2 regions of the Gracilibacillus sp. Marseille-QA3620 genome follow, and region 1 is predicted to be linked to the other one. Evidence: a T-box and tRNA genes for the amino acid it is inferred to sense, from the RefSeq annotation. Region 1 holds a T-box; the other holds one or more tRNA genes.
What was found. The T-box of region 1 lies ahead of tyrS (tyrosine--tRNA ligase). A T-box ahead of a tRNA ligase gene usually reads a tRNA of that ligase, here a tRNA-Tyr.

Region 1 (16,141 bases):
TCTAGATCCCAGAGGTCACTCCGGTAAATAATCTCATGCTCAGGATCATAGCTAACCCTTCCCCTCTGTTCAAAATAAAAGCCGTTCAGCATATCATTCACTGCACCTTGTACTTCATTGAGTATCTTTTTCATGGCCTCTCCCTCTCATCGCTGTTTGCAGCATATCATTCATCATATTCTTCATCAGGGCCGACATAACGACCTTGTCTGTCTGGCAATCTTGTTCAATCCAATCTTGAATCATTCCTACAAATCCATGGCTGTAGAAAGAGGCTAACAGCTCTTTCTCAGCAGCAGCAATGGACTGTTTTTCCTTCATCATTTCTTTATCGATAATCTCAAGAGAGAGATTCTTCGTATGTTCAAATAAGTAGCCATTAAAGGAATTCTGCTCCGTCACCGTAAAGGCGTTACGATAGAAGCGCCGGTTTCTGCTGAAGTATGACAGCAGCAGTTCAAGAATATTCTCCCACCTTTCATATCCAATGAAATCGGTTATATTCTCCTGTGTCTCCTCCTTATAAATCCAGCCGAGCAATTCATATTTATCTTGAAAATGATAATAAAAGGTCTGTCTTCGCATTTGGCAGTTTCCCATAATATCACTGACCGAAATCTTGTGGAAGGATTCTGTTTCCATCAGGTCTTTCAACGATTTCGCGATGATTTTCTTTGTAATGATCGATGAAGTCATAGATTACCATCCCTATCAAATAGTCCTTTTATTATACAAAAATATGATAGAAGCAACCAATTTTGACAAATCGAGGTTTTTGTCCGTTTACGATAAAACGCTTTCAATCTATGATAGGGATTATACGGAAATCTAGTTAATCTATGGTTCTAGATGAATACCAGGAGGCGGTAAGATATGAAAAAGATCATCAATAAACCAGAGGACCTCGTCATTGAAATGGGTTATGGACTCGCTTTGGCCCATCCAGAGCTGGAATTCCTCAAAAAAGATAAGATCATTAAGAAGAAACAAATCAATGAAAGCAAAGTAAGCCTTATTAGCGGCGGCGGCAGCGGACATGAACCTGCACATGCCGGCTTTGTCGGAAAAGGCATGCTCGATGCAGCCATCTGCGGAGATGTCTTCGCATCCCCTTCTCAAATCCAAGTATATCAAGGGATCAAAGCAGCAGCTGGCCAAAAGGGCGTCCTCATGATTATCAAGAATTACAGTGGGGATATGATGAACTTTAAGAATGGCGCTGCCTTGGCAGAAGAAGATGGTATCCAGGTTGAATATGTGAAGGTTGCGGATGATATGGCGGTAGAGGACAGCCTCTATTCTGTCGGCCGCCGCGGCGTTGCGGGTACTGTGCTCGTTCATAAGATTGCAGGCGCTGCAGCAGAGGAAGGAAGAGACTTACAGAGCGTGAAAGAAGCTGCTGAGAAGGCTGCCGCGAATGTACGCAGCATCGGCTTTGCCCTAACCTCCTGTACGGTTCCGGCAAAAGGAACACCTACCTTTACACTTGGTGAGGATGAGATGGAATATGGTGTCGGCATCCACGGTGAGCCAGGTATTAGGCGCGAAAAGATGATTTCTGCAGATGAATTGGCAGAAAGAATGACAAGTGACCTACTACGAGACCTTGGCATTGATGAAAATACGAAGGAGCTGGCTATTCTCGTCAACGGATTTGGCGCGACTCCTCTCCAGGAGCTATACTTGCTCAATCATTCTGTCATTCGTGAGCTTCATCAACGGGGCATAAAGGTCTACCGTACATTTGTAGGCAATTATATGACAAGCATTGATATGGCAGGAGCCTCCCTGACATTCATGAAGCTGGATGATGAGCTGAAGCAATTATTATCAAGCCCATGTTCAGCCCCTGCCTTCAGGGTGGATGGTCCAGTTGAACTGGTTGATTACATTTTAAACAGTGATTTCTCCGAGGAAAAGGCCGTCTCTTTTGAAGTGGAGACAAGCGAGGAAAAGGCCGTAATCAATGATGAGGCATTAAGCCTTGATAATATCATCTATCTCGTGGATAAAATGAGTGAGGTAATTATCAAAAATGAAATTCCATTCTGCGAGCTCGACTCCCATGCCGGTGACGGAGACTTTGGGATGAGTGTAGCCAAAGGCTTCAAGCAGCTTAAACGCGAATGGAATACGATCCTCGAACAAGAGACGTTATCAATCGAATCCTTCTTGGATTCCTCCTCCATGGTCATCATGGAATATTGCGGCGGCGCATCTGGTCCAATCTGGGGTTCTGCCTTCCGCGCTGCCGGGAAAGCAGCAGCTGGCAAGAAGCAGCTAACTGTCGAGGAATTTGCTGAAATGCTGCAGGCTGCCCTAAAAGGCATTCAGGCAACTGGTGAGCGCTCCTTCGGCAGAGGCGCCGTTGTTGGCGATAAAACCCTTGTGGATGCATTCGCCCCTTGTGTAGACTCCTGGATGATGAGTGCCAAAGCAAACGAAGACTTTAAAACCGCCTTCGAAAAAGGAGCCGCAGCTGCTGTGGCAGGAGCTGAATATACGAAGGAAATCGTTGCCCGCATGGGACGCGCTGGAACAGTCGGAGACCGCAGTCTCGGCCATCCAGATGCAGGTGCACATGCTCTCGGAATCATTTTCACAGAGCTTGCCCAAAGCCTGCGCTAAAGGAAAAGACCGCTGAAATCAGCGGTCTTTTTGGCTATTTTCTAATAGTCACCTGCTCAAGCAGCCCCTTCAAGGTAGAGAGCCGCATTCCATACAGTTCTTTGATTGCAAGCCCTAATGACAGCCACAGCGTCGTTCCCTCAGAATTTCTTTCCATCGGTCCTACCGTAGATTCAAAAGTGCCGAATAATTCAGCTGTTTCCAAAAAACGATGCTGATAATTGTATTTCTGCATAGCTAATAGCAGATGGACTGTATCACGAAATTGAGGCTCCTGTAATAATTGCTTCGTCATCTCTCCGGTATCTCCAATTCCGTACACACAATCAAAAATAGCGTTTATCTTATCTTTATCCAAGTAAGGCAACTCTTTATCATTCAATTGGACGGGCATCTCTTCTCTCTCCTTCCCAGGGTGCAGTCTTTGTATCTATTATTTTTATATAATATTAACTATTTTCATATGAGTTAAACAACGATTCGTTCCCTTCTGTCTCTTTCCTATACGCCCTGTATCCCCACATTCAATCTAGCCTCGGGCACCCATCATTAACCAATAATTACCTTGACAATCTTTAACAAATATTTGATAATCAAAGCACAAGATTCGGTTGATAATGATTATCATTTTCACCACAAGGAGAGAGCACTATGAGAATAGAAGTGAACGATGTCGTCGTCGGCTATGACAGCACAGTCATTGTTGATGGCTTGACTATTCGGATTCCGGATGGTCAGATTACCACAATCATCGGCTCTAATGGCTGTGGTAAATCAACTCTATTAAAAGCAATTACACGTATTATTCCTTACCAAAAAGGACAAGTTCTCCTTGACGGGACAGACATTCATCAAAAGTCAACAAAAGCCTTGGCCCGCGAGCTTGCCATCCTTCCCCAGACACAAGATAGTGCCGTTGGATTATTGGTTGAGGAATTGGTCTCCTATGGCCGTTTCCCCCATCAGTCCGGTCTCAGCACCTTAAAGAAAGAAGATAAAAGGGTAATTGAATGGGCGATGGAAGCGACAAACACATTGGTTTTTCGCCATCATTCAGTTGATGAATTATCCGGCGGACAAAAGCAGCGGGTTTGGATTGCGATGGCACTCGCTCAAAACACGGATATCATCTTCCTCGATGAGCCAACCACCTATCTTGATATGGCCCATCAATTAGAGGTGCTCGAGCTATTGGAAAAGCTGAACGAGGAAGAAAATAGAACCATCGTGATGGTGCTTCATGATCTTAATCATGCAGCCAGGTTCTCTCATTATATGATTGCCCTTGAAAAAGGCTTAATTGTCAAAGCCGGTACTCCGGATGAGGTGATGACGCCTGATGTGCTGAAAAAGGTCTTCCAGATTGATGCAGTCATTGATAAGGACCCACGCTTTCATAAGCCTATTTGCACTACATACAATCTAATCAAATAGAGGAGAATACCATGAAAAAATGGATGTTATTGATATGCACCGCACTAATCCTTGTACTGGCTGCCTGCGGCAAAACTGATTCTGCTACGGATGAAAAGGCAAGTTCAAAAGACACTTCTGATACGATTATCTATCAATCTTCTAAAGGCGATATCGAGGTTCCATCTAAGCCGGAGCGCGTAGTTGTGCTCTCCTCCTACGCTGGGGATTTAATCAAGCTGGGGGTCAATATTGTCGGGGTTGATTCCTGGTCCATGGATAATCCGAACTTCAAGGAAGGGTTGGCTCATGCAGAGATTGTTACGAATGAGGATTTAGAGAAAATTCTCGAGCTTGAACCAGATCTTATCATTGGACTCGACAATGTTAATAATGCGGATAAACTGAAGGAAATCGCACCAACTGTCCTATTTACATACGGCGAATACGATTATCTGCAGCAGCATATTGAAGTTGGTAAGGTTGTGAATCAAGAAGAGAAAGCCGCAGCATGGGCAGAAGACTTCAAAAAACGAACCCAAGAAATTGGAAAAGACATCAAATCCAAAATCGGTGAAGATACGACGATAACTGTGGCTGAGAATTATGAAAAACAAATGTATGTGTTCGGGGATGCATGGGGACGCGGCACAGAAATCCTTTATCAGGGGATGGGTTTAAAAATGCCTCAATCCGTTATTGATCAAGCCTTAAAACCTGGTTATGCCGCCATTTCACAGGAAGTGCTGGATGACTATGTCGGCGATTACCTCCTGCTTAATCTTTGGCAGGATACCTCCTTCACTGATTCAGAATGGTACAACAATATCGAGGCTGTCAAAAGAGGCCAGGTATTATTGACTGATGGGCCTGCCTTCTACTTCAATGATGCCTTATCCCTTGAATATCAACTAGCTTCAATTGAAAAGTTCTTCTTGAAATAATGGAGTATACGAAATATTAAGTATGGGAGATTAGTAACATGAAAAAACGGCTTATTTTTTTACTAACAGCAATGATGATGTTTCTCGCAGCGTGCGGGAACGAGGAAGCTTCCTCAGGAGATGAATCAAAGGAGAAGGATACCACCACTGAAACAATTACCTATGAGTCTGAAAGCGGTCCGGTTGAAGTACCGGCTGATCCAAAACGGGTTGTTGTTCTTTCCCTTTATGTAGGAGACCTGCTCGAAATGGGGGTCAATGTAGTCGGCATGGATTCCTGGTCCTATGATAACCCCGAATTCGCAAAAGCTTATCCAGACGCAGAAATCGTCGAAAGCACAGATTACGAAAAAATCATTGAGCTTGAGCCAGATTTGATCATTGGCTCCAACAATGTTGAAGATGCCAAAAAGCTTGAAGAAATCGCGCCAACCGTCTTATTTACATATGGGAAGCTTGATTACTTGGATACCCGCATGGAGATTGGAAAAGTCCTGAATAAAGAAAAAGAAATGCAGGCTTGGATGGATGAGTTCAAAGAGCGTTCTGCTTCTTTAGGAAAAGAAATCAAAGCAAAAATTGGCGAAGATGCAACGGTTACAGTCGCTGGCTATGCTGATAAACAAATCTTCTTATTTGGAGATAGCTGGGGCCGCGGAACGGAAATTTTGTACAAGGAAATGGGCTTAAAAATGCCTGAGGCTGTTGCCGATGTGGCACTTGAACCGGGTTATTTCGGAATCTCTGAAGAAGTACTGGGAGATTATGTGGGTGAGTACCTTGTCTTAAATGTAGCTGAAACAGAGAAGGATACCTCCTTCCTTGAATCAAACGCCTATAAGAATATTTCTGCTGTCAAGAATGGGAATGTCTTTTATGCAAACGGTGCATCCTTCTATTTTGCTGATGCTTATTCATTGAATTATCAATTGGATTTCTTTGAAAAGCATTTCTTAGGAAAGTAAGGAAGTAAATGCTTATGAAGACATCCTATCTCACTATTAGTAAATGGCTGCTTGCTGTTCTCCTCCTATTCGGGGTGACTTTCCTGGCATTAAGTCTTGGGGCTGCGAGGACCACCCTGCTCGATATATATGAAGCAATCACAGGGAGAAGCGGTGGAGCTTATTATGATATTTTGAGAGATATCCGCTTTCCGCGTGTCATTGCGGCTTTCTTTGTCGGCGCTGCGTTAGCCGTTGCAGGGGCCATCATGCAAGGCATGACTCGAAATCCGCTTGCTGACCCCGGTCTTTTAGGGCTGACAGCCGGAGCCAATCTAGCCCTTGCGATCACCATGGCCTTTCTTCCCGCCCTGACGTTCCTCATGCTCATGTTCAGTTCCTTTATTGGTGCCGCAGCCGGAATGCTTCTTGTATTTGGAATAGGAATGACTTCGAAAAACGGCCTCTCTCCGCTGAAACTTGTTTTAGCCGGCGCAGCCGTTTCTCTCTTCTTACAGGCCATTTCTAGCAGCGTCGGTATCTTATTTAATGTTTCGAAGGATTTAAGCATGTGGACAGCCGGCGGATTGGTCAGTACGACATGGGATTCACTCATCATCGTCCCGTTCATTGTTCTTGGACTAGGTGGGGCTGTCTTTTACAGCAGACAGCTGACCATTCTTAGCCTGAACGAGGAGCTGGCCAAAAGTTTGGGACAGAAGACAACCTTCATAAAGATCATCCTAATGGTCATTGTTGTCATATTGGCAGGAACCGCCGTTGCCCTGATTGGCAATCTATCCTTTGTCGGACTGTTTATTCCGCATATTGTGCGAAGAATCGTCGGAGCAGATTACCGAGCCATTATCCCGATGTCGATTCTTGCTGGCGGTACCTTCATGATTTTGACAGACTTTGTAAGTCGAATGATCTTCGCACCGTTAGAGATTCCTGTGGTCGCGTTGGTGGCTGTGATTGGACTCCCATTCTTCCTATTCTTAGTCAAGAAAGGGGGACGAACATTTGCGTAAACAAAATCACGTCCGCCTCATATATGGAGTTATGCTAATCTTGCTGCTTCTGAGCATTCTCGCCGGCATCAGCCTCGGCCCATCTGCTGTTGGACTCAGTCAAATCATTCCAACTCTGATAGGGGAAGGTTCCTTTAAGGAGGAGTTCATTCTCCTCTCAGTCCGGATGCCGCGTGTGTTTATTCTGGCCTTGGCTGGTATGGCCTTAGCGCTTTCCGGCGCGATTCTGCAAAGCCTGACTAAAAATGATTTGGCTGACCCCGGCATTATTGGTATCAATGCTGGTACCGGCATGGCTATCACCATCTTTTATTTATTCGTTGACGCAAATCTTGACTACTATACGTATCAATTGCCGGCTGTCGGTTTTGCCGGCGCAATTATAACGGCCGTCTTGATTTATGGTATGACTGTAGAAAAACAGAAAGGCATCCAGCCCGTCAAGCTGGTCCTGATGGGAGTCGGCTTCGCCTCAGCCCTTTCTGGCTTGATGGTCATTCTTATCTCTGGAGCCAGACAGGAAGATGTTCAATTCATCTCGAGATGGCTGGCGGGCAGTATATGGGGGGCAGATTGGCCATTTATTCTTGCACTCCTGCCCTGGCTGACAATCTCTGTGCCAATTTTATTGTTCAAACAGCGCGCCATGAACCTGCTCGCCTTGAATGAAACGGTCGCTAAGGGGGTTGGTGTCCATGTCAATCGTGATCGCGTCATCCTTTTGATTGTGGCAGTAGCCTTGGCAGCATCCTCCGTATCGGTGGTTGGGAATATCAGCTTTATCGGCCTGATTGCTCCACATATCGCCAAACGGTTGGTCGGAGCAAGGCATCAAAGCTTCTTATTCCTGTCACCTTTGATTGGTGCAGCTATCTTAATTACCGCTGATACCATCGGCCGCATTATTTACAGTGAACAAACCATACCAGCGGGAATTATCGTATCCATCATTGGCGCGCCCTATTTCTTATATCTTTTGAAAAAAAACGTCCTGAGTGGATTGACAAATAACCTCCTCTGCTGTTTAATTATGGTTAATATCTGCATAACGAAGATTTGTTTCTGACATTTCGGAGTATAAGAGGAAAAGCGTTGAAGAGAACGAGTAGCTCTAATGGAACTTACAGAAAGCAGCCGGCAGCTGAGAGGCGCAAAGGAAAGTTAGAGTGAATACATCTCGGAGCTGCGTACCGAACTCACAGTAGGCTACGCCGGGGAAAGCATCCGTCATCATGGCAAAGGTATCGCTCAAAAGCCGTACCTAGTGAGAAGAGTTGTGTGAGCAGCTCTTGAATAAAGGTGGTAACGCGTTTAAATACGCCCTTTAGGCATATAGCCTAAAGGGCGTTTTTTATTTTTTACTCTTATAGAGCTTGCTATATTAATTCTTTTAATATTACAAGGAGATGTTCGTATGTTTTTAAAACCTGAAAAACAATTGGAAATCATTCAAAAAGGCGCAGACACCATCGTTGACAGAGAGGAATTACACGTAAAGCTTGAACGATCATATAAGGAAAATCAGCCCCTGATAATCAAGCTCGGTCTTGACCCATCTGCTCCGGACATTCACCTTGGACACGCGGTTGTCCTTCGCAAGATTAAGCAAATGCAGGATCTAGGCCACCATGCCGTCATCCTGATTGGTGATTTCACCGGCCGCATCGGCGACCCGACTGGCAAAGCAAAGGGCCGTGTTGCGCTCAGTGATGAAGTTGTAAAGGAAAATGCAAAAACATATTGCGAGCAAATCTTCAAAGTGCTTGATCAGGAGAAAACAACTGTCCGCTTTAATAGTGAATGGCTGTCGAAATTGACCTTTGAAGATGTCATTAAATTAGCGGCCACCACATCGGTTGCTCGTATTTTGGAAAGAGATGATTTCCAAAAACGCTACCAAAGTCAGGTGCCAATCGGCATCCATGAATTTTTCTACCCGCTCATGCAAGCATACGATTCCGTGGAATTAAAGGCAGATATTGAACTCGGCGGTACAGATCAAACCTTCAATATCCTCATGGGGCGTACGCTGCAAAAACATTTCGGCCAGGAGAAACAAATCTCCATTTTCATGCCGCTTCTTGAAGGATTGGACGGCAAGGAGAAAATGAGCAAAAGCTTAGGTAACTACATCGGTGTGAACGAGGCTCCTGAAGTGATGTTCAAGAAGGTAATGGAAATCCCTGATGCACTGATTATCAAATACTTCGAATTAGCGACAGATGAACATCCACAACAAATAGCATCTATCAAAGCTCGCTTAGAAAATGGGGAAAATCCGCGAGACATCAAAATTGAGCTCGCTCAGATTATCACCACCCTGTACCACGGTGAGAAGACAATGAAGGAGGCAAGACAGTACTTCGAGACGGTCTTCCGCAAGAGAGAGCTGCCTGATGACATTCCGACCATACAATTGGAGGACGCTCAAGAAACCATCACAGATGTTATCCCGAATCTCATCAAGCATGGACTTGTCACTAGCAAAAGCGAGTTCCTCCGCTTAGTGAAGCAAAACGGCGTCTCCCTCAATGGGGAAAAGCTGACATCTGAAACATTGAATCAGACCATTGCCAGCGAGGATGTCATTCAGATTGGGAAGAAACGATTCGTGAAAGTCATTAAATAATCGATTACAGGCAGAGAAGCTCTGCCTGTTTTTTTGATAAATAGCTCTAGATGGTCATAAGGAAGGACATTTATCAAAAAAATCCGGAATTATTTATGATAAATGAGCCTAAGCTAGTCAAGTCCTCAATTTTGTGTAAATTACTAAAACAACTGTTTTCCGCTAACTTAGTTTGATTGGTTTGTTGTTTCCCCCTACATTTTTTTGAGCGAAACTTCCATGGTTCCCTAGCTCACAATCAGTGAAGGTTGTCAAAGACGCCCTTTCCTTTGACTACCTTCACTGATTGTGAAATCATCATGGATGGAAGTTTAAAATAGACCTATTTACCAAGAGATTTTTTCTTGTCATAGCTAGATTCTTGATAATGCATCAAAACAGCTCCCACTAACCGAAACGCAGATTGGGTGTTTGGAAAAATCCGTATGACCTTTTCTCTTCTGCGGACTTCCTGATTTAGTCGTTCCAGTGAGTTTGTACTACGGATATGAGGATGCATCTTCGCGGGATGACTCATGTATTGGATGGTATCTTCATATCCATCATCAAGTATTTCCAGGGCCTTTTCATACTTAGGTTCGTCACTAAATTGCTTCATTAATTCCTCCTTGAAACGCCGGCTATCCTCTATTTTTACAGCTCCGAATACTCGCTTGATCATGCTCCGTATTTCTTCCGAATTCTTTTTGGGAAGCTTCTCGATTATGTTGCGCTTAAAATGGACATTACATCTTTGCCAGCTAGTCCCAATGAACTCACGCTGGATGGCCTTCTGTAAACCCTGATGTGCATCGGAAATCACGAGTTTTGGGGATTGGAGACCACGAGATTTAAGCTGTTGGAAAAATCTCGACCAACTTTCGAAGCTTTCCACATGATCTATGCTCAAGCCGAGGATTTCCCTTTTGTTTTTCTCCGTTATAGCTGTCGCTATATAGACAGCTTTTGATACAACCCGATGGTTTTCCCGCACTTTAATGTACATGGCATCCACGAAAAGATAAGGATAAGTATCCATATTTAATGGTCTATTTGCCCACTCGTTCACAACGGGATCCAACTTTTGAGTAAGAGAAGAAACAAATGATTTAGAGACACTTTCACCGCAAAGCTGTTCGATGATATGTGTTACCTTACGGGTAGAGACTCCATTGATCACCATTTCCAGCATGGATAAGATGAAGGCTTGGTCACAACGAGCATATTTCTCGAAGACCGTAGGGGAGAAGTCACCACTTCGAGTTCTGGGAACCCTCAACTCAAGCTTGCCGATACTCATCGTCAACTCACGATCATAGTAGCCGTTTCGAAAATCACGTCGCTGGTTGGTGCGCTCATAAGCCGAGGCTTGGATGAACTCATCTCTCTCTTTCTCCATGTACTCGTTTAAGACCAATACAACCGCCGATTTAATGACAGTATCTAGATTAGAATTAATAACGGATTCTTTTAAAATGTCCATATCAAGGTTAAACTGTAACTGAGTCATTTATATTCCTCTTTTCCACTAATTTTTCGTAGCTGAAAACAGTGTTGCCAAGAGTGAATAAAATGACTCTCTTTTTTTACACAATTATATGGACTTAATCCCTAAGCTGATGATTTTGACTACAGGAGCTTGGTTAGCATTAAATTCATCGTGAAATCTTTGTCATTTCTTGTTTTATGGGCGAAATGATAAGGCTTAAGAGCGAAAGATTTGACTTTAAGGGCGAATTCACCAGCCTATGGGCAGACTACAAGCCGTATGAGCGAAATTCGTTTCACTACGCCGCAACTAACAAACTAACCAACTAGTAACCCTATCATCACAAACCGTAACCTTTGGTAAGAATGACCATTTTCTGTATAATTAAATCGTACACGATACAATTATATGGAGGAGGATTTGCATGAAAACAGTCTATGATTTCCAAGTGAAGAAAACAGACGGATCAATGCAGCCGCTGGATATGTATGAAGGAAAGCCGCTTTTAATCGTGAATACGGCCAGCAAATGCGGCTTGGCCCCCCAATTTAAAGGCTTACAGGAGCTGCACGAGAAATTTCAAGAAGACGGCTTCCAGGTCCTTGGGTTTCCATGCGATCAATTTAACAATCAAGAATATGACGATATTGAAGAGACGACACAATTTTGTCAGATGAATTATGGGGTAAGCTTTCCGATGTTCGCGAAAGTCAAGGTCAATGGGAATGAGGCTGATCCTCTGTTTCAATATCTGACCCAGCAGCAAAAGGGTTTGCTCGGTAAGCAGATTAAATGGAATTTCACCAAATTTCTCGTTAATGAAAAGGGTGAGGTCATTGAGCGTTATGCTCCCACAACTGAACCCCAAAAGATTGAAGAAGATATCCGAAGTGTCATCGAGAATGCAAGTCGTTAGGTGAATGATATGGAAGAGTTTTTTACACTGAGAAAGCAATTATGCTTCTCCCTCTATGAAGTCTCAGGCGAATTTACGCGATTGTATACAAATGCCTTAAAGAAATTTGGTTTAACCTATCCCCAATACTTAGTATTGCTGAGCTTATGGGAAAAAGACCATGTGACCATGAAGGAATTAGGCGAGCACGTCAATCTTGGGACAGGTACATTAACCCCGATGATTTCCCGTATGGAAGCAAACGGATGGCTGAAGAAGGAACGCTCAAGGCTTGATGAACGCAAAGTGTTTATCTCCCTTGAGCAAAAAGCATGGGACCAAAAGCCGCTTATCACTTCAAGAATTGAAGTTGTGTTTGGGAATTGTGAGATTGATTTTGCTGAATATGAAGGTCTTATGCAGCAACTGGCACAGCTTAAGAACAAACTGACTAAGCAAACCTCTTGATTGAAAAAGGAGTCTGATGGCATTTTCAGACTCCTTTACTTTCCTCTTCTGTTATTACTTTTTCCTCCGGGAGCACCTTAGCAATAACGGTGTCTTTCACAATAAACGCCACTTCTCCTGCGCATACCTCATCAAACGAGTCATAAATCCGTCCGGCACTTTGCGTTCCTTTGGCAACCGTTTGATAATTATTGGCGACATATCCGACCTTGCCGATTGTCTGAAGCTCCGCTTGAATCGCTTCATCATCCTGCTTATTATCATGGTCTTTTCGCAGAATGACCTTCTGTCCCACCTTAAAAATCTCCGGGCCAAAGTAATGGCTGACCCCTACAATCGAAATATATTTCTCTGCCATCACAATTCTCCCCCACCGTATATTTTTGTTACTTTCTCCTCTATTTATATACGTTTCTCCCTTGGAAAATGTTTCATGAGGGTTTATTCGATTTGAGCCACATCGTCGCTGCATTGGCATGCATGGCTGCACCTATCGGTAAGATATCCTCGTTGAACTCAACCTGAGGATGATGCATCGGAAACCCATAGTGAGGATTTTCTTCTTTCGACCCAGCTCCTAGCAGGAAATAGACACTCGGCACCTTATACCCGTACGAAGCAAAATCTTCAGAGCCCATTCCTCCGCCTTCAAAGGAAATGACAGCTTGATCTCCAACAATATCCTTTACATAAGTGGACAATTGGTCGGCGAGCGCATCATCATTCTTCAAAGGAGGAACAGATGCCACGACCTCAAAGTTTGCTTCTCCTCTAAACAGCTTCGCTGTAGAGGTGACAATTTCTTCTAGTCTTTTTTGAATAAAATCGCCTATGTCTACATCCAAATAACGGATGGTCCCTTCTAATACCGCTTGGTCAGGGATAACATTATGCGTATTCCCTGCCTGGAACTTTCCGACTGTGATAACCGCAGATTGGATAGCAGACACTTCTCTAGCAATGATTTCTTGCATGGAGAGATAAATATGCGAGGCGATATTAATCGGATCAACACCTGTTTCCGGCATCGCCCCATGGCATCCGACCCCTTTGACCGTAATACGGAAGATTGTGCAGCCGGCAATGCTTGTTCCATGTCCATACAGGACCGTATTTGTCGGTGTGCCTGAATGAACATGCAGGGCCATGGCCGCATCCACCTTAGGGTTTTCCAAAACACCTGCCTGAATCATCCGTTTTGCTCCCTTGAAGCCTTCCTCGTTCGGCTGAAAGATAAGCTTAACCGTTCCTTCAAGCTCATTTTCATGCTCTTTTAATAGCTTAGCCGCTCCTAATAGCATAGTCGTATGAACATCATGTCCGCATGCATGCATCTTTCCATTCGTCGCTTTAAAGGAATAATCAGTCTCCTCCGTAATCGGGAGTGCATCCATATCCGCCCTCAGCATGAATGTTTTTCCCCCGTCCTTTTTACCGGCCAAGGCAACAATTCCGCTGTCACAAATCTCCTCAGGATCGTATCCGAATTCCCGTAAACGCTCCATCACGTATGCGGTTGTTTGCGGAAGATGGTCCCCCACTTCAGGGTTTTGGTGGATATGCCGCCTATAGTTGATTAATTCATCTTTCATGGCTTGTGCTTTTGCTAAATAGTCGTTCATTTAGACCCTCCTGTACTTTTTATTTTCTAATAATAATTTACACTGGGCATCTCTCATTTATCCACATATTTAGGCGAATTTTGTCGTATCCCTTTCTTGGTTAGGGATTGATTATCTGTTACGAACGAGCTGATCCATTCACATAACTGGGCCTATCTGCCTCTCCTATTCATCTATTCCCCCCAGTTTTTGCTTGCTTCCTAATTCGTTAGCTGTCATCCTATGTTCTCTATTTCGCACATATCAATCCTTTTACTTCCATCTCACATGCCGGAATACTCATTTTACTCCTTCTCCCTGTTTTTACATTATATGGTATATGACCTTCTTCCGCTTTTTAGCCTGACACTCATAGACTTTGTACTGATTTCGACAACCCCATATACATGCGGCTTTCCTCCAAAGGATTCATTTTAACGAACAACTCTTTATTATGATAAAAACAGACAACCTTCGACCCAATCATTAAGGTAAAGTTGATATAACAACCACGAGCGCAAACAAGCATTCTTATGAATAGGAGGTGATGAATGTTATTAAGAACGTTCGACAATAAAAGTAGGAGGGGAAATAATGAGCAGAAAAAGAAAAAAGGTACAAGGCATTCTTTTATCTTCACTTCTCATCCCAGCACTGATCTTCACATCAGGGGCACAAACCGCATCTTATGCTTCAACCACAAAATCAGTCAATACATCGGCTAGTTCGACAATTGCCGAAAAGAGTAAGACAAAAATCTCCAAGAAGCTTTCCACCCAGTTTGAAAAAGAGGATAAAGTTTCCTTTATCATCAAATTCAAGGAGCAGGTCGATACTGCTAAAGTAGCGAAAGAAGCGACTGCAGCTGCCAAGAAACAAAAGCTGTCATCTTCTAAGGCATCATTGGCCAAGCGCTCAAGCATAGTCACAAACCTCCGTGCCACCGCCCAAGAAACTCAAATGAATGTCAATAAATTCTTAGAGGAACAGGTGAAGGCAGGCGAAGCGAAGGATCTTCAATCGTTCTATATCGTGAATGCGATAGCTGTCACGGCTTCAGAATCGGTCATGAAGAAAATTGCGGCTTATCCAGAGGTAGACAAAATCCTCCCAAATGAAACAAGACAGCTGATACAGCCAGTAGCCAAAGCCGAGACAAAAGCAAAAACAACTGAAAATAAGAAAGTTACAACGAAGGAATCAGCTAAGGAAACAAAAGCTGAAACATCTTCCGTTGAGTGGAATATCGCTCAAATCAGCGCGCCTGCCGTATGGGAAATGGGCATTGATGGTGCCGGAACGGTTGTTGCCAGCATTGATACTGGCGTTCAATGGGATCATCCATCCCTGAAGACGAAATATCGTGGATACGACCCAGCGAATCCGAACCAGCCTTCCCATGAATATAACTGGTATGACGCAACTTCAGCTAACCGCAATGCCCCTTATGATGATCTAGATCATGGCACTCACACAATTGGAACGATGGTCGGTTCCGAGCCAAATGGCACGAACCAAATCGGTGTAGCCCCGGGCGCTAAGTTCATTGCCGTTAAAGCCTTCACAGCAAACGGAGGTACAGATTCTGACTTGATAGAAGCCGGAGAATGGGTATTGGCACCGAAAGATGCCGCCGGTAATCCCCATCCTGAAATGGCACCTGACGTAGTCACCAACTCCTGGGGCGGCGGTGCCGGCCTTGATGAATGGTTCCGTCCAATGGTCCAGGCTTGGAAAAGTGCAGATATCTTCCCAGAGTTCTCCGCCGGGAACACAACTTTAACTAACCCGGGCGGCCCAGGATCTGTTGCCAATCCAGCTAACTATCCGGAATCTTACGCTACTGGTGCGACTGATATCAATAATGCGTTAGCGAGCTTCTCATTAAGAGGACCATCCCCTTATGGTGAGCTTAAGCCGGATATCTCTGCACCTGGTGTCAATATCCGCTCATCTGTTCCAGGAGGCGCCTATGAAGGCGGATGGAACGGAACATCCATGGCAGGACCGCATATTTCTGGGGTCGTTGCCTTATTGAAGCAGGCAAATGCCAGCTTAACTGTTGATGAGCTTGAGGAAATCTTATCTACAACAGCTACTCCGCTTACTGACAGTACCTA
Region 2 (16,141 bases), 410 kb from region 1:
CATCCAGCTTATTCATATTGGCATCATATGCTTGAACAGCCGCCTCAGTATTAATATCCTTTGTCACATTGCCATCTGTGTTCACTGCAGCTCTGACTATGGCAATTTGATTAACCAAGCTCTTCGCACCCGTGATTTGCACCTTTGCAGGGTCAATAACCGGTGAACCGGCTTGATAGCCCTCACCTAGAACACTCTTATCAAACTCCGCCTCGACTTTATATTCCTCTGTCACCTTCTCCTCGACATCTACATCCACATAAGCTTGGGTTAGCTGATAATTCAGCTTATCAGACAAGCCCTTCACTTCGATAGGCGCTCTTTGAGAGCCAATTTCTGCATTGGATAAATCTATATAGATCTCAAAGTCCATCTTATTGCGTGTAGCCATTACAATACTTTCAGGACCTTCAAGAGTAATCCCCACTGTATCTGGAGCACCGCTGACAATCAAATTGTCTGTGTCATAGTATATTTCAACAGGTACATCATTAATAAGTGTGGACCCTTCCTTTGATTGTGTGCTTGTAATATTTCCAGGAGTACTGTTGACAGAAATAAATAGCAGGAACGCTATCACAAACGCGCCGACCTTCATAAACCATCCGCTCGATGTGATTTTATCCATTTCTCTTCGACCTCCAATTCCAAAGATTTGAAGAAGTCGTTTTATTGCTGATCGTCAATTCATTTTCCAGCATGTTTTGAAGCTCATCCAGAGAAAGATTCCGATAGAGCTCTCCATTCTTCGTGAGAGACACACTGCCTGTCTCCTCTGAGACAACAATGGTAATGCTGTCTGTTACTTCACTAATGCCAAGTGCTGCCCTATGTCGTGTTCCAAGCTCCTTTGAAACAAATGGACTCTCAGATAAAGGCAGATAACATGCTGCCGCGGCAACTTGATTATTTTTCAGAATCACTGCACCATCATGAAGCGGCGTATTCGGAATAAAGATATTAATGAGCAATTCAGAGGTCACCTTTGATTCAAGTGAAATTCCTGTCTCAATATAGTCATTCAGGCCTGTTTCTCGTTCAATGGACATCAAAGCACCAATCCGCCTTTTCGCCATATAGCTTGTAGACTTCACAATGGCCTCAATCATTTGCTCATGTTCATTATCTTCAATACTCGTGGAGCGGAACCATTTGCCCCTTCCCAGCTGCTCAAGGGCTCTCCTAAGCTCAGGCTGGAAGATGATGATAATGGCGAGTACCCCCCATGTCATCGTTTGCTCCATAAGGTAACTCAGCGTATTAAGCCCAATAATCTCACTTGCAAACCGTACGCCGATGATTAAGATGATCCCTCTTAATAGCTGTACAGCCTTTGTTCCTTGTATAATTTGCAATAATTTATAAAATACCAGCCAGACCAGAAATATATCTGCGATACTGATTATATAATCTAATAAAGAAAAATTCTCTAGAAACGGCATGTCATGTCCTCCAGTCATGTCCTTTCCCATTGACGGCTTTTAATTCTTATGCCCGTCCATACATATAACTCCATTATTATAACATACTGTCGGACAAACTCTAACAGTTCAGTCTAATCTGTGTGTTCAAAAAAACAGACCTCCATCCGGAAGGTCCACCAATTTATCACGAGGTCTTATTCAATTATATTTTTCACGGTTTCTTTAATGTTATACCAAACCCATTCAAATAATTGATCAATCTCTTCTATATCTCCTGTTACCTCTCCAGCTCCGGCAAGATACTTCTCCCCGTTAATAACGGTTAGATCACCTTGGACGGTTCCTTCAACCTTAATATTGCCATTTTTGACGACCATATCTCCTTCAATCGTCTTGCCCTCTGGAACAATAACGGTCTGACCCATTACGACGATATCTGGATCCTTCGAGAAGGAAAACTGCTGTTCTTCTCCCCAATAGGAGAACATCGTTCCACCCATCAGCATGAGGAACATGGAGGCAGCAATCAAGACAGGATTTCGCTGAAGCCATCTTTTCATATTTATCTTGCGAGATTGCTTTGGCAAGCAATCCATAACCTTGTTTGTGAAGCCAGCGGGTGCTTCTATATGAGAACCTTGCAGCAAGGCAATCGTTCTGTTCAGCTCCTGAAATGTCAGCATGCACTCATCACAGTCCGCGATGTGAGCCAGGAGTATATTTGCTTTTTCCTTATCAATCTCTCCATCAAGATAATCATGGATATATTCCTCGATATCATCCGGACATTGTCTCATTATCATTCACCTCATTATAAAGATTGCATTGATTTGCGCAATGCATCTCTTCCTCTATGAATTCGCGTCTTGACTGTTCCAATCGGCAAATGGAGAATCTCGCTGATTTCCTTTAAGGAAAGCTCATCCACATACTTCAGCACAATTGCTGCTCGATACTTCTCTGGAAGCTTTTGAATCTCCAGCTGAACCCTTTCCTTCAGCTCCAGGTTCTCGAGCTCCTCCTCAGGCAGTTTCTCAGCGGAGGGAATTTGAGAATACATATCAAGCCCTTCCGTTCCAGCCACCTCAGCGTCCAAGTAGAAATCCGGCTTCTTCTTTCGAATTCGATCTATACAAAGATTCGTCGCAATCCGGTATAACCAAGTCGAGAATTTACGGTTCATCTGGAATGTATGGATATTTACGTATGCCCGAAGAAAGGCCTCCTGTGCGACGTCCTCAGCCTCATAGCGGTCTCCAAGCATGCGATAGCATAATTGGAATACCTTGTCTTTATAAAATTCAACTATATCCTCAAAGGCACGCTGGTCTCCATCACGCACTTGTTGGATTCTTTCTTTTATTAGTCCTTCCAAATTTCCCATCCTCCGCATTAGCGGCCTTTTTGCTTATATACGCCTGGCCCTAGAAAAAAGTTTCATTTATTAGCATGTTTTATAAAAATGAATAAAGAAAGTGTTTATTTTTTGAAAATTTTGGGTAAAAAAGGAATATATATGGTAAGTAAGGAGTGACGAATTGGAACTACATACATTAATGAAGGATATTGAGAAATACCGCCAACGGATGATTACATTGGCTTCTCACTCTTCAATGGTCGATTCTGATGTCATTAAGGCTAGTACTGAACTTGATTCGTTAATCAATCAGTATCAAAATCAAACAAGGTACGTATACAAAAAGCAGTAGTCCTCTATATACAGGATGCTGCTTCTTTTCATGTCCTCTAATAATCGCTCTTGCTCCATTCTCCTCAATTGTAGGCTTTGTTGCCTCATATGACAAGCAATGTATAAAATGATTTATTCTTATATTCGTACCCTTTAAAAATCGAGTAAAGGGGAAATTCACTTGAATTTCCCCTCTCACACCACCGTATGTACAGATCCGTATACGGCGGTTCAATAGCTTGAGTAAATGAGCTGGCACGTCACAGATATGTCTTCATATCCGTGACGTGCCAGCTCTTTATCTGTTAAGGAGCGGTGAAGGACGTAACTCTTGGAAATGGATAGCTTGTTGAAGCATTCGGTCGATAACGGTTGGAATGCCTAGTTTACACTTTCCTCCATTAGGTTTCGGGCAGTATTGGACTTCGTCTTGTTGTGCAGGCTCATCTGACCTAAGCCAGCCTTGTATCTAGTTTCTGTTCGTCCGTCCGGGAGTTTGCGTCCAGCTTCTTTCAGCCACTACCTCACAATAGCCGCCTTCCCTTTCGCTAACCGTTCCTATTGCCAAGCCTGTAGTGGACTTGTACCACCAAGTTTTCGCCTATGCAGGATGCACACAAAAAAACCTTAATTGCATTGCAACTAAGGTTTAACTATTATTATTCATTGGAGCGGAAGACGGGATTCGAACCCGCGACCCCCACCTTGGCAAGGTGGTGTTCTACCACTGAACTACTTCCGCAAAATGAGCCATGAAGGACTCGAACCTTCGACCCTCTGATTAAAAGTCAGATGCTCTACCGACTGAGCTAATGGCTCTCATATTGGCTGGGCTAGCAGGATTCGAACCTACGAATGACGGAGTCAAAGTCCGTTGCCTTACCACTTGGCTATAGCCCAATAAAAAGAAAAAGGGACAATCTCTTTTGTCCGTTGGATGTTTCTTATAAGAAATGGTGGAGGGGGGCAGATTCGAACTGCCGAACCCGAAGGAGCGGATTTACAGTCCGCCGCGTTTAGCCACTTCGCTACCCCTCCGTTTTAAAGAGTGCCGGCAAGAGGACTTGAACCCCCAACCTACTGATTACAAGTCAGTTGCTCTACCAATTGAGCTACACCGGCATAATATCAACGTTTCATAAGACATTTATTAGTATAAACGATATTTCGTTCACTTTCACCAAGAAATGTTTGGTAATTTTAATGGTGGAGGATGACGGGATCGAACCGCCGACCCTCTGCTTGTAAGGCAGATGCTCTCCCAGCTGAGCTAATCCTCCATATAGATAATGGTGACCCCTACGGGATTCGAACCCGTGTTACCGCCGTGAAAGGGCGGTGTCTTAACCGCTTGACCAAGGGGCCTCTTTCTTTTTCATAACTGCAATCGAGAGCTTCCAAGCGGGCTCGAACCGCTGACCTCTTCCTTACCATGGAAGTGCTCTACCTGCTGAGCTATGGAAGCACAATCGAGCAAGAAATGGCTCCGCAGGTAGGATTCGAACCTACGACCGTTCGGTTAACAGCCGAATGCTCTACCACTGAGCTACTGCGGAATAGTATAAGGTATGTGCCCGGCAACGTCCTACTCTCACAGGGGCGTGAGCCCCAACTACCATCGGCGCTGAAGAGCTTAACTTCCGTGTTCGGAATGGGAACGGGTGTGGCCTCTTCGCCATCGTTACCGGACTTATAAAAGAATGTTGAATCATTCTTTCAAAACTGGATAATGTTTGTTTGGCCTATGCGTTTTGTTCTTGGTTAAGTCCTCGAACGATTAGTATCCGTCAGCTCCATGTGTCGCCACACTTCCACCTCGGACCTATCTACCTGATCATCTTTCAGGGTTCTTACTAGCTTGCGCTATGGGAAATCTCATCTCGAGGGGGGCTTCATGCTTAGATGCTTTCAGCACTTATCCCGTCCGCACGTAGCTACCCAGCTATGCTCCTGGCGGAACAACTGGTACACCAGCGGTGCGTCCATCCCGGTCCTCTCGTACTAAGGACAGCTCCTCTCAAATTTCCTGCGCCCACGACGGATAGGGACCGAACTGTCTCACGACGTTCTGAACCCAGCTCGCGTACCGCTTTAATGGGCGAACAGCCCAACCCTTGGGACCGACTACAGCCCCAGGATGCGATGAGCCGACATCGAGGTGCCAAACCTCCCCGTCGATGTGGACTCTTGGGGGAGATAAGCCTGTTATCCCCGGGGTAGCTTTTATCCGTTGAGCGATGGCCCTTCCATGCGGAACCACCGGATCACTAAGCCCGACTTTCGTCCCTGCTCGACTTGTAGGTCTCGCAGTCAAGCTCCCTTGTGCCTTTACACTCTGCGAATGATTTCCAACCATTCTGAGGGAACCTTTGGGCGCCTCCGTTACTCTTTAGGAGGCGACCGCCCCAGTCAAACTGCCCACCTGACACTGTCTCCCACCCCGGTTCAGGGGTGCGGGTTAGAAGTTCAATACAGCGGGGGTAGTATCCCACCGACGCCTCCACCGAAGCTGGCGCTCCGGCTTCAAAGGCTCCTACCTATCCTGTACAAGCTGTACCAAAATTCAATATCAGGCTGCAGTAAAGCTCCACGGGGTCTTTCCGTCCTGTCGCGGGTAACCTGCATCTTCACAGGTACTATAATTTCACCGAGTCTCTCGTTGAGACAGTGCCCAGATCGTTACGCCTTTCGTGCGGGTCGGAACTTACCCGACAAGGAATTTCGCTACCTTAGGACCGTTATAGTTACGGCCGCCGTTTACTGGGGCTTCAATTCGCACCTTCGCTAATGCTAAGCGCTCCTCTTAACCTTCCAGCACCGGGCAGGCGTCAGCCCCTATACTTCGCCTTGCGGCTTCGCAGAGACCTGTGTTTTTGCTAAACAGTCGCCTGGGCCTTTTCACTGCGGCTCACCTGGGCTTTGACACCCTGGTGAGCACCCCTTCTCCCGAAGTTACGGGGTCATTTTGCCGAGTTCCTTAACGAGAGTTCTCTCGATCACCTTAGGATTCTCTCCTCGCCTACCTGTGTCGGTTTGCGGTACAGGCACCTTCTTCCTCGCTAGAGGCTTTTCTTGGCAGTGTGGAATCAGGAACTTCGGTACTCTAGTTCCCTCGCCATCACAGCTCAGCCTTGTGTGATGAGCGGATTTGCCTACTCATCGGCCTAACTGCTTGGACGCGCATATCCAACAGCGCGCTTACCCTATCCTACTGCGTCCCCCCATCACTCAAATGGAAGAGAGGTGGTACAGGAATATCAACCTGTTGTCCATCGCCTACGCCTTTCGGCCTCGGCTTAGGTCCTGACTAACCCTGAGCGGACGAGCCTTCCTCAGGAAACCTTAGGCATTCGGTGGAAGGGATTCTCACCCTTCTTTCGCTACTCATACCGGCATTCTCACTTCTAAGCGCTCCACATGTCCTTCCGGTCATGCTTCACAGCCCTTAGAACGCTCTCCTACCACGCATACCATACGGTATGCATCCGCAGCTTCGGTGATACGTTTAGCCCCGGTACATTTTCGGCGCAGAGTCACTCGACCAGTGAGCTATTACGCACTCTTTAAATGGTGGCTGCTTCTAAGCCAACATCCTGGTTGTCTGGGCAACTCCACATCCTTTTCCACTTAACGTATACTTTGGGACCTTAGCTGGCGGTCTGGGCTGTTTCCCTTTTGACTACGGATCTTATCACTCGCAGTCTGACTCCCGAACATAAGTCTTTGGCATTCGGAGTTTGTCTGAATTCGGTAACCCGATGAGGGCCCCTAGTCCAAACAGTGCTCTACCTCCAAGACTCTCAGTTCGAGGCTAGCCCTAAAGCTATTTCGGAGAGAACCAGCTATCTCCAGGTTCGATTGGAATTTCTCCGCTACCCACACCTCATCCCCGCACTTTTCAACGTGCGTGGGTTCGGACCTCCATCCAGTGTTACCTGGACTTCATCCTGGACATGGGTAGATCACCTGGTTTCGGGTCTACGACCACATACTCATACGCCCTATTCAGACTCGCTTTCGCTGCGGCTCCGTCTCTTCAACTTAACCTCGCATGGGATCGTAACTCGCCGGTTCATTCTACAAAAGGCACGCCATCACCCGTTAACGGGCTCTGACTACTTGTAGGCACACGGTTTCAGGATCTCTTTCACTCCCCTTCCGGGGTGCTTTTCACCTTTCCCTCACGGTACTGGTTCACTATCGGTCACTAGGGAGTATTTAGCCTTGGGAGATGGTCCTCCCGGATTCCGACGGAATTCCTCGTGTTCCGCCGTACTCAGGATCCACTCGGGAGGGAACGAAGTTTCGGTTACAGGGTTGTTACCTTCTCTGACGGACCTTTCCAGGTCGCTTCGCCTACCCCGTTCCTTTGTAACTCCACAATGAGTGTCCTACAACCCCAGAAGGCAAGCCTTCTGGTTTGGGCTGGTTCCGTTTCGCTCGCCGCTACTCAGGAAATCGCGTTTGCTTTCTCTTCCTCCGGGTACTTAGATGTTTCAGTTCCCCGGGTGTGCCTTCATACACCTATGAATTCAGTGTAAGATACTGCTCCATTACGAACAGTGGGTTTCCCCATTCGGAAATCTCCGGATCAAAGCTTACTTACAGCTCCCCGAAGCATATCGGTGTTAGTCCCGTCCTTCATCGGCTCCTAGTGCCAAGGCATCCACCGTGCGCCCTTATTAACTTAACCGTTAAAAAACTCTTACTCGGTTTTTATACATTAATGACGCATTACTTTGCCTTACTACATTATCCAGTTTTCAAAGAACAATTTTCAGAAGGATTGCTCCTTCAAAACTAAACAAAACTACTTGGCTGAGGCAGTCTATATTCCTTAGAAAGGAGGTGATCCAGCCGCACCTTCCGATACGGCTACCTTGTTACGACTTCACCCCAATCATCTGTCCCACCTTCGGCGGCTGGCTCCCGTAAGGGTTACCCCACCGACTTCGGGTGTTACAAACTCTCGTGGTGTGACGGGCGGTGTGTACAAGGCCCGGGAACGTATTCACCGCGGCATGCTGATCCGCGATTACTAGCGATTCCAGCTTCATGCAGGCGAGTTGCAGCCTGCAATCCGAACTGAGAGTGGTTTTATGGGATTTGCTTAACCTCGCGGTCTTGCTGCCCTTTGTACCACCCATTGTAGCACGTGTGTAGCCCAGGTCATAAGGGGCATGATGATTTGACGTCATCCCCACCTTCCTCCGGTTTGTCACCGGCAGTCTCCCTAGAGTGCCCAACTGAATGCTGGCAACTAAGGACAAGGGTTGCGCTCGTTGCGGGACTTAACCCAACATCTCACGACACGAGCTGACGACAACCATGCACCACCTGTCACTCTGTCCCCCGAAGGGGAACGCCCTATCTCTAGGGTTTTCAGAGGATGTCAAGACCTGGTAAGGTTCTTCGCGTTGCTTCGAATTAAACCACATGCTCCACCGCTTGTGCGGGCCCCCGTCAATTCCTTTGAGTTTCAGCCTTGCGGCCGTACTCCCCAGGCGGAGTGCTTAATGCGTTAGCTGCAGCACTAAGGGGCGGAAACCCCCTAACACTTAGCACTCATCGTTTACGGCGTGGACTACCAGGGTATCTAATCCTGTTTGCTCCCCACGCTTTCGCGCCTCAGCGTCAGTTACAGACCAAAGAGTCGCCTTCGCCACTGGTGTTCCTCCACATCTCTACGCATTTCACCGCTACACGTGGAATTCCACTCTTCTCTTCTGCACTCAAGTCCTCCAGTTTCCAATGACCCTCCACGGTTGAGCCGTGGGCTTTCACATCAGACTTAAAGGACCGCCTGCGCGCGCTTTACGCCCAATAATTCCGGACAACGCTTGCCACCTACGTATTACCGCGGCTGCTGGCACGTAGTTAGCCGTGGCTTTCTGGTCAGGTACCGTCAAGGTGCCAACCTATTCGAATGGCACTTGTTCTTCCCTGACAACAGAGCTTTACGACCCGAAGGCCTTCTTCGCTCACGCGGCGTTGCTCCGTCAGACTTTCGTCCATTGCGGAAGATTCCCTACTGCTGCCTCCCGTAGGAGTCTGGGCCGTGTCTCAGTCCCAGTGTGGCCGATCACCCTCTCAGGTCGGCTACGCATCGTCGCCTTGGTGAGCCGTTACCTCACCAACTAGCTAATGCGCCGCGGGCCCATCCGTAAGTGTTAGCTAAAAGCCAACTTTCCCTCTGACACCATGAGGTGTCAGAAACTATTCGGTATTAGCACCGGTTTCCCGGAGTTATCCCAATCTTACGGGCAGGTTGCCCACGTGTTACTCACCCGTCCGCCGCTAATCATCCGGGAGCAAGCTCCCATCTGATTCGCTCGACTTGCATGTATTAGGCACGCCGCCAGCGTTCGTCCTGAGCCAGGATCAAACTCTCCAAAAGATGTTTGATCTAGCTATTAAAAATAAAACATTGACGAGAGTTAAACTCTCAAGTTTTAAGACTTGCTTAGCGTTTCGTTTTGTTTAGTTTTCAAAGAACAATCTGTCGTGTTAGCGACTTTTGTATTATATCAAGATAACTTATTTGCTGTCAACAACTTTTTTAAAGTTTTTTTCAAGCCGTTTATCCTTTTGGGATAACTTCTTTCGTGACAACGTATATAAATATATCAGCTATCCACCTAGGAGTCAATGCTTTTTTTTATTTTTTATTTCAACATTTTCAAAGCCGTTTGATACTTGTATTTATCACCCTCTGAAGCAATTCTGCCATATACCCCAAAAAGTATTCGATACCGCTCCTCCATTGCCCTTTTCACTAATGGCAGCTCCTTTTTCAGCATCACGTCACAAAGGAGCTCATCAAGCTCTGCCTTTAAGAGCATCTCCAATTCGCCTGCTTCCTTTGCTGTGAGCAGCATTCCAATCATATACCTAATTCCTTTCTCTCTGATCACTTTCTATAGCATCGACTCTTCTCCGACTTTTATACAGGCATGCAGTTATATTTGTCCACCTCTTCAAATACATTATTATGAGTAAATATGGACGAGGTGAAAACGATGCCCTTCTTTTTTGTCACAAATATCCGCAAGGGAAAGCAATTGCTTCTTCTCATTATTATCGCATTCTTTACCGCGCTGTTCTTTTATGTTGAGTTTATGGCCGTGTCCCCTTCCTTCTCTATTAAAGGAGACCCAAAAATCATCTACAAAGGAGAAAAAGGACTTGCCTTAACCTTTAACATTGGCTGGGGGGATGAAAAAGCGGAAGGCATAATCAAAACACTGAAGCACGAGAAGGTCAGTGCCGCCACCTTCTTTCTCTCTGGATCCTGGGTTGAAAGACACCCTCATATCGTCAAGCAAATCGTTGACCAAGGATACGAAATTGGCTTGCTGGGCTATTCCTATAAGGACTATACGGAGCTTGAGGAAGGAGAAATTGAGGCCGATATCCAGAAGGGACAGGAGGCCTTTCGGAAAGCCGGACTCAAACGCGCCGTTTTACTGCGCACCCCAACTGGTGATGTAGATCGGCGTGTTCTAAAAATTGCTGAAAAGCAGCAAATGAGCGTCATTCACTGGAGTATTAATTCAATGGATTGGAAGAACCCTGGCACCTCTGTCATTATTGAAAATGTTTCGCAGGCCAAAAAGGGGGATATCGTCCTTCTTCATGCCTCTGATGCAGCTAAGCAAACAGCGAAGGCACTCCCGCTCATTAAGAAGGAAATTGATAAGAAACACCTCAAACTGCTCACAGTATCTGAAATGATTTCGAATTCCGATTCGACAAGTCAGGAAATCACCAATAAGTCTTATCTATTTAAAGGTACCGGTATGCTCATTGACGTAACAAAAGTAGAATATTAAAAAATACCCCCTCTAATTTCTGAGGGCACTGAAAAAGTCCTTAAATCTTACTAAAGCCCCTGTTCCTTCAATCTATGGAAGGAACAGGGGCTTTTTTGTCGAATTCTTACCTTATCACAAAAAAGTGGGTGTAACGATGATTCAACGTCAACTGTCTATGAACTTAAGTCCTTATTCGGCTCTTTACGATTTAATAGTTCCTAACGATAATATTCTTCGAAGAATCAATGAGCTTATTGATTTTTCCTTCGTATATGATGAACTGAAAGACCATTATTGTCATGACAATGGACGGAATGCCGTTCACCCCATCCGAATGTTTAAGTATCTATTGCTAAAAGCCATTTATGACTTATCAGATGTGGACATCGTGGAACGCTCACGGTACGATATGTCGTTCAAATATTTTTTAGACCTGTCTCCTGAGGATGATGTCATAGATCCTAGTTCTTTAACGAAATTCCGTAAGCTCCGTTTAAAAGATCTTAATCTTTTGGACTTGCTTATCAATAAAACGGTCGAAATCGCCATTGAAAAGGAAATCATTAAAAGCCATTCTATCATCGTTGATTCCACCCATTCCAAGGCTAGATATAACCAAAAGACGCCTAAAGAGCTGTTGGCAGAGAAATCAAAGCTGCTTCGAAAAGCCGTTTATCAAGTGGATGAACAGATAAAAAATCAACTGCCAGCCAAGTCCAAGACAGAGGTCTTAGAGGATGAGGTGAGCTATAGCCAAAAGCTTATCGAGGTGATTGAAAAGAATGAAGTCCTACAAGAGTATCCTAAAGTCAAGGAAAAAATAAATGTACTGAAGGAAACCATTGAGGATATAAATGACCAGCTCCAATTATCCAAGGATCCAGACGCACGAGTTGGGCATAAATCAGCTGACTCTTCCTTTTTCGGTTACAAAACACATCTTGCCATGAGCGAAGAACGTATTATTACGGCCGCCGTTATTACAACTGGCGAAAAGAACGATGGAAAGCAATTGAAATCGCTTATTGAGAAGAGTCAAAAAGCCGGCATGGACATTCAAACCGTCATTGGTGATGCCGCCTATTCTGAAAAGGGAAATATCGAGTATGCGAATAAAAGTGAAATGATGCTTGTGGCTAAGTTAAATCCAGCGGTAACGCAAGGGACGCGTAAAAGCGAAGATGTTTTTGATTTTAATAAAGACGCTGGAATGTATGTCTGTAAAGCTGGTCATATGGCCATACGAAAGGCTCGGCAAGGAAAAAAAGGGGGCAGCAAAAATCAAGTTGATACCTATTATTTTGATGTGGAAAAATGTAAAGTCTGTCCTTTTAGAGACGGGTGCTATAAGGAAGGAGCCAAAACCAAGAGTTATTCCGTAAGCATCAAATCAAATGTACACACGGAACAGATACAATTCCAAGAAAGTGAGTATTTTAAAGAGAAATCGAAAGAACGGTATAAAATTGAGGCAAAGAATAGTGAATTAAAACACAGACACGGGTATGATGTAGCCAATTCCTCGGGTCTGATTGGTATGCAATTACAAGGGGCTATGGCTATTTTCGCCGTAAATGTGAAACGGATATTGACCCTATTGAACTAAAAGGGATGGAATATATCCCTTAAAAATAATAAAAGACGGCTCAAAAATTCATATTCTGAACTTGAGCCGTCTTTTTTATGTTTGTCGACTTAACTTATGAAAAAAACGAAGTTTTTCAGTGCCCTCCTAATTTCTAGAGGGGGCTTTTTCTATCAAGACTGCACAGTCTTTCTCTTGTTCAGTCTTTTTCTTTCTTCTCTTTCCTTAGCTGCCTGCTCACTTTTCTCATGATACCTTGGCAAAATCAATAATTGATAGGCATTACAAACAAGCAGCGGAATCAGCATATAATACATCCATTCCTGCTCATTTACTCTAAGTACCGGGAACCACTCAATGACTGTCACGACAATCATAAAGAACAGCGCCGGAATAAAAGCATGACGATTTGTTTGCTTAACCTTGGCAGCTCCAACAACGAGTCCGACAATCAGCAGCAGAATCGGATAGCCGATGAAGGAGGAAAGCGCCTCATTCTCTCCCGCAAAAAAGACAAAGCGCAAGTAAGCAAGGTCGGCTAAAACAATGACGACGATTACAAGCTGAACTGCATTCCACAAGAAACTTGATTTAAAAATAGAAAGACCCAGCCGATGCACAGTCAAATAGGCAAAGAAACACATCTGACTAATGACACTAAAGATAAACCCTATACCCATAAGCCACAGGAAGCTTGTGAACAGGCCTAATAATGATTGACCTCGAAAGTCCTCCCAAGCAACAATCAAGCCGACGACTCCTGCGGTAATTCCGCCAATGAACAATGTATTCATAAATAATTTCACCCAGTATCGACTACTCATACTTCCCCACCCTCTATGTATGTTCTTCTAAATTGTACCAATCAGATTTTCAAAAATCTATCATTTCTGCCAACCATGTATATTTTTTACGTTCTGTCTCATGCTATCTATGTAGATTTTTATGATAAGGAGGACAGCCCTATGTATAAGAAAGCACTAGGTGTCGCGATTGCCTGCTGCAGCATCGCCCTCGCCTCAGGCTGCAGCGAAGGCAGCGACGAAAAGAATGCTGACTCTTATTCAGACGAGAAGAAGATGATTGTCGATGTCCTAGAGACCGATGAAGGTAAAAAAGCCATCCAAAATGCCCTTGCGGATAAGAATGTGAAGGCCGAGCTTATCATGGATGAGGAGACGATTAAAAAAACAATTGAGACGACACTGACATCAGAGAAAGAAATGGATTTTTGGAAAAAGGCTTTCAGTGATCATGATTTCGTCAAAGCATTGGCCAAGGGGATGAAATCTTCTCACACTGACCTTTTAAAGGACTTAATGAAAGACCCTGAATATACTGCCCTTTTAACAGATGTCTTAAAGAGTGCTGATATGCAGAAGGAATTTATCAGCATTCTAAAGGAGAAAGACGTGCGCAAGGAGTTGAAGAAGCTTGTCACTGAAACACTCGAAAACCCTCTCTACCAGGAACAAATCAGTGATATCCTGCTGAAGGCTTCCGATGAAAAATCATCCAAGAAAAGCGAAGATAGTTCATCAAGCCAATCCGAACCCTCCCAATAATCTCTTGATAGTCAGGAGTAAAAAAAGGCTGTCCCCTTTTGGGACAGCCTCCTGCTTTTCCTTTACTTGCCGACAATCTTTGTAATCTTCTCAGCCATTTCCGTAAAGATCTCCCCTGTTGGATGATCCTCAGCATAAATAGAAGGAGCAAACTCCTCATCATTCCAATCCGGCTGTCCTAATGGCAGTTTGCCAAGCAGCTCTGCCTCGAGCTCATCTGCCAGCTTCTCTCCGCCGCCGCGTCCGAAAACATACTCTTTCTCACCAGTCGTTTTACTTTCATAGTAAGACATATTCTCGATAACACCAATCACTTCATGATTCGTACGAAGAGCCATTGCTCCTGCCCGAGCCGCTACGAAGGCAGCTGTTGGATGTGGAGTTGTCACGATAATCTCCTTACAAGATGGAAGCATGGAGTGTACATCAAGCGCTACATCACCTGTTCCCGGCGGAAGATCAAGAAGGAGGTAGTCAAGTTCTCCCCACTCAACCTCCTGGAAGAAATTATTGAGCATTTTGCCAAGCATAGGGCCCCTCCAAATAATTGGCGCATTATCCTCAACAAACATCCCCATAGAAATAACTTTTACACCCATTCGATTCACCGGATAGATACGTTCTCCCTTTACGGTTGGTCTTTCTTGGATGCCCATCATATCAGGCACACTGAAGCCATAAATATCCGCATCGACCAAGCCAACCTTCTTACCAAGACGAGCCAATGCTACAGCTAAATTAACGGATACAGTTGATTTACCAACACCGCCCTTACCACTCGCAATGGCGATAAAGGTCGTATTGCTATCAAGCAGCCCCTTCTCTTCTTTCGGCATGGAGGCACGGAATTTCTCCAGCACCTCTGCAGGCAGATCCGCAAAGCGAATTCCTACTGTATTGGCTCCGCCTTCTTTGAGCGCATTAACAATAGTCTGCTGAATTTGCAGCTGTTCGGCGGTTCCCGTCTTAGCAATCGCGACCTTCACACTTACATGCTGCTTCTCTTCTTTTATCTTTATTTCAATGATTCCATTGGTTTCTTCAAGGGTTCTATTTAAAAATGGGTCTTTAATATCTTTGAGCAATTCCTTCACACTTGCTTCTGTCAGCACTATCGACACCTACCTTGTATGTATTAGTAAACGCTTTAAGTATACCATACTCGCCAGATATCTTTAGCAGGATTTGCCTTTACCCGTCAATCAGCGACATCTTCCTTTAAGAAATAGCGGATAACCCCTGTATAAATAGAGAGTGCAATATCATCTTGATACACCTTATTCTGAAGGTCCTTCCGCTCCTGGTCATTAGACAAAAAACCGACCTCCACCAGCACTCCAGGTTTTTTAGCATACTTAACCAAATAAACATTTTCAAGCGGCTTTGCATGCCTTGTTGAGTTGTTCAAGGTGCGGATAAGCTCTGCTTGAATCAGCTTAGCAGCCCGTTTGTTTTCCTTAAATTTTGGGGAATAAAAAGTCTGGGCTCCCTTTGATTTGCTCTGTGGGAAGGCATTGGCATGAACACTAATAAACATATCAGCCTCAGACTCATTAATAAAATTCGTTCGATTGATTAGATCAGTCCGTTTCCGCTCCCTGACCGTACCCGCCTTTTCATCAGCAAGGTCTATATCCTCTTCTCTTGTCATGAGAACAAGGGCCCCCTGTTCCTGCAGGTAATCCCTCAGCTTCATGGATATAGGGAGTGTTATATTCTTCTCAATAACCCCTTTAAAGGCTGCACCGCCATCAATACCCCCGTGCCCTGGGTCAATGATGATTACTTTGCCTGCCAGCGGAAGATTCCACGCCTTAAAAGAAGCATCCTGGTTCATCTTGTAAGTCGTCAACAAAAAAAGAACGGCCACACCTAATAGAAATCCAGTTACAATCAGCTTCTTCCGTAAGTTCATATTCAATCCCCTTTACCCAAGAATCCTATTTACTGTATCTTATGGGACAAGGTTAGAGGATAGAACCCGAACTATTTCTTCATTCGCGTTTTGTGCCGCTGAATACCCTTTGAATATCCCTCGAGCCACCACGTTGTCACGTATTCCC

Region 2: it has a tRNA-Tyr gene. The T-box ahead of tyrS (tyrosine--tRNA ligase) is inferred to sense a tRNA for this amino acid. The anticodon was not compared.

The regions. Positions count from the first base shown of each region.
Region 1 is NZ_CM143102.1:562,214-578,354, reverse strand. It holds gene dhaQ (DhaKLM operon coactivator DhaQ) at 1-134, opposite strand, end outside; gene dhaS (dihydroxyacetone kinase transcriptional activator DhaS) at 115-696, opposite strand; gene dhaK (dihydroxyacetone kinase subunit DhaK) at 874-2,628, shown strand; gene ACY8DX_RS02895 (hypothetical protein) at 2,663-3,022, opposite strand; gene ACY8DX_RS02890 (ABC transporter ATP-binding protein) at 3,280-4,062, shown strand; gene ACY8DX_RS02885 (ABC transporter substrate-binding protein) at 4,074-4,985, shown strand; gene ACY8DX_RS02880 (iron-hydroxamate ABC transporter substrate-binding protein) at 5,024-5,950, shown strand; gene ACY8DX_RS02875 (FecCD family ABC transporter permease) at 5,959-6,960, shown strand; gene ACY8DX_RS02870 (FecCD family ABC transporter permease) at 6,992-8,026, shown strand; T-box leader at 8,044-8,288, shown strand; gene tyrS (tyrosine--tRNA ligase) at 8,375-9,589, shown strand; gene ACY8DX_RS02860 (IS256 family transposase) at 9,912-11,078, opposite strand; gene ACY8DX_RS02855 (glutathione peroxidase) at 11,482-11,973, shown strand; gene ACY8DX_RS02850 (MarR family winged helix-turn-helix transcriptional regulator) at 11,983-12,420, shown strand; gene ACY8DX_RS02845 (HIRAN domain-containing protein) at 12,446-12,778, opposite strand; gene ACY8DX_RS02840 (M20 metallopeptidase family protein) at 12,852-14,042, opposite strand; gene ACY8DX_RS02835 (S8 family serine peptidase) at 14,616-16,141, shown strand, end outside.
Region 2 is NZ_CM143102.1:153,077-169,217, reverse strand. It holds gene ACY8DX_RS00975 (CdaR family protein) at 1-628, opposite strand, end outside; gene cdaA (diadenylate cyclase CdaA) at 621-1,442, opposite strand; gene ACY8DX_RS00965 (zf-HC2 domain-containing protein) at 1,619-2,221, opposite strand; gene sigW (RNA polymerase sigma factor SigW) at 2,236-2,808, opposite strand; gene ACY8DX_RS00955 (aspartyl-phosphate phosphatase Spo0E family protein) at 2,963-3,133, shown strand; tRNA gene ACY8DX_RS00950 (tRNA-Gly) at 3,782-3,856, opposite strand; tRNA gene ACY8DX_RS00945 (tRNA-Lys) at 3,861-3,933, opposite strand; tRNA gene ACY8DX_RS00940 (tRNA-Gln) at 3,940-4,014, opposite strand; tRNA gene ACY8DX_RS00935 (tRNA-Tyr) at 4,069-4,152, opposite strand; tRNA gene ACY8DX_RS00930 (tRNA-Thr) at 4,164-4,236, opposite strand; tRNA gene ACY8DX_RS00925 (tRNA-Val) at 4,319-4,394, opposite strand; tRNA gene ACY8DX_RS00920 (tRNA-Glu) at 4,405-4,479, opposite strand; tRNA gene ACY8DX_RS00915 (tRNA-Thr) at 4,507-4,579, opposite strand; tRNA gene ACY8DX_RS00910 (tRNA-Asn) at 4,596-4,670, opposite strand; rRNA gene rrf (5S ribosomal RNA) at 4,687-4,803, opposite strand; rRNA gene ACY8DX_RS00900 (23S ribosomal RNA) at 4,872-7,807, opposite strand; rRNA gene ACY8DX_RS00895 (16S ribosomal RNA) at 7,956-9,511, opposite strand; gene ACY8DX_RS00890 (hypothetical protein) at 9,780-10,001, opposite strand; gene ACY8DX_RS00885 (polysaccharide deacetylase family protein) at 10,134-10,946, shown strand; gene ACY8DX_RS00880 (IS1182 family transposase) at 11,083-12,534, shown strand; gene ACY8DX_RS00875 (KinB-signaling pathway activation protein) at 12,687-13,337, opposite strand; gene gerD (spore germination lipoprotein GerD) at 13,479-14,078, shown strand; gene ACY8DX_RS00865 (P-loop NTPase) at 14,141-14,914, opposite strand; gene cwlD (N-acetylmuramoyl-L-alanine amidase CwlD) at 15,277-15,993, opposite strand; gene ACY8DX_RS00855 (DUF2521 family protein) at 16,065-16,141, opposite strand, start outside.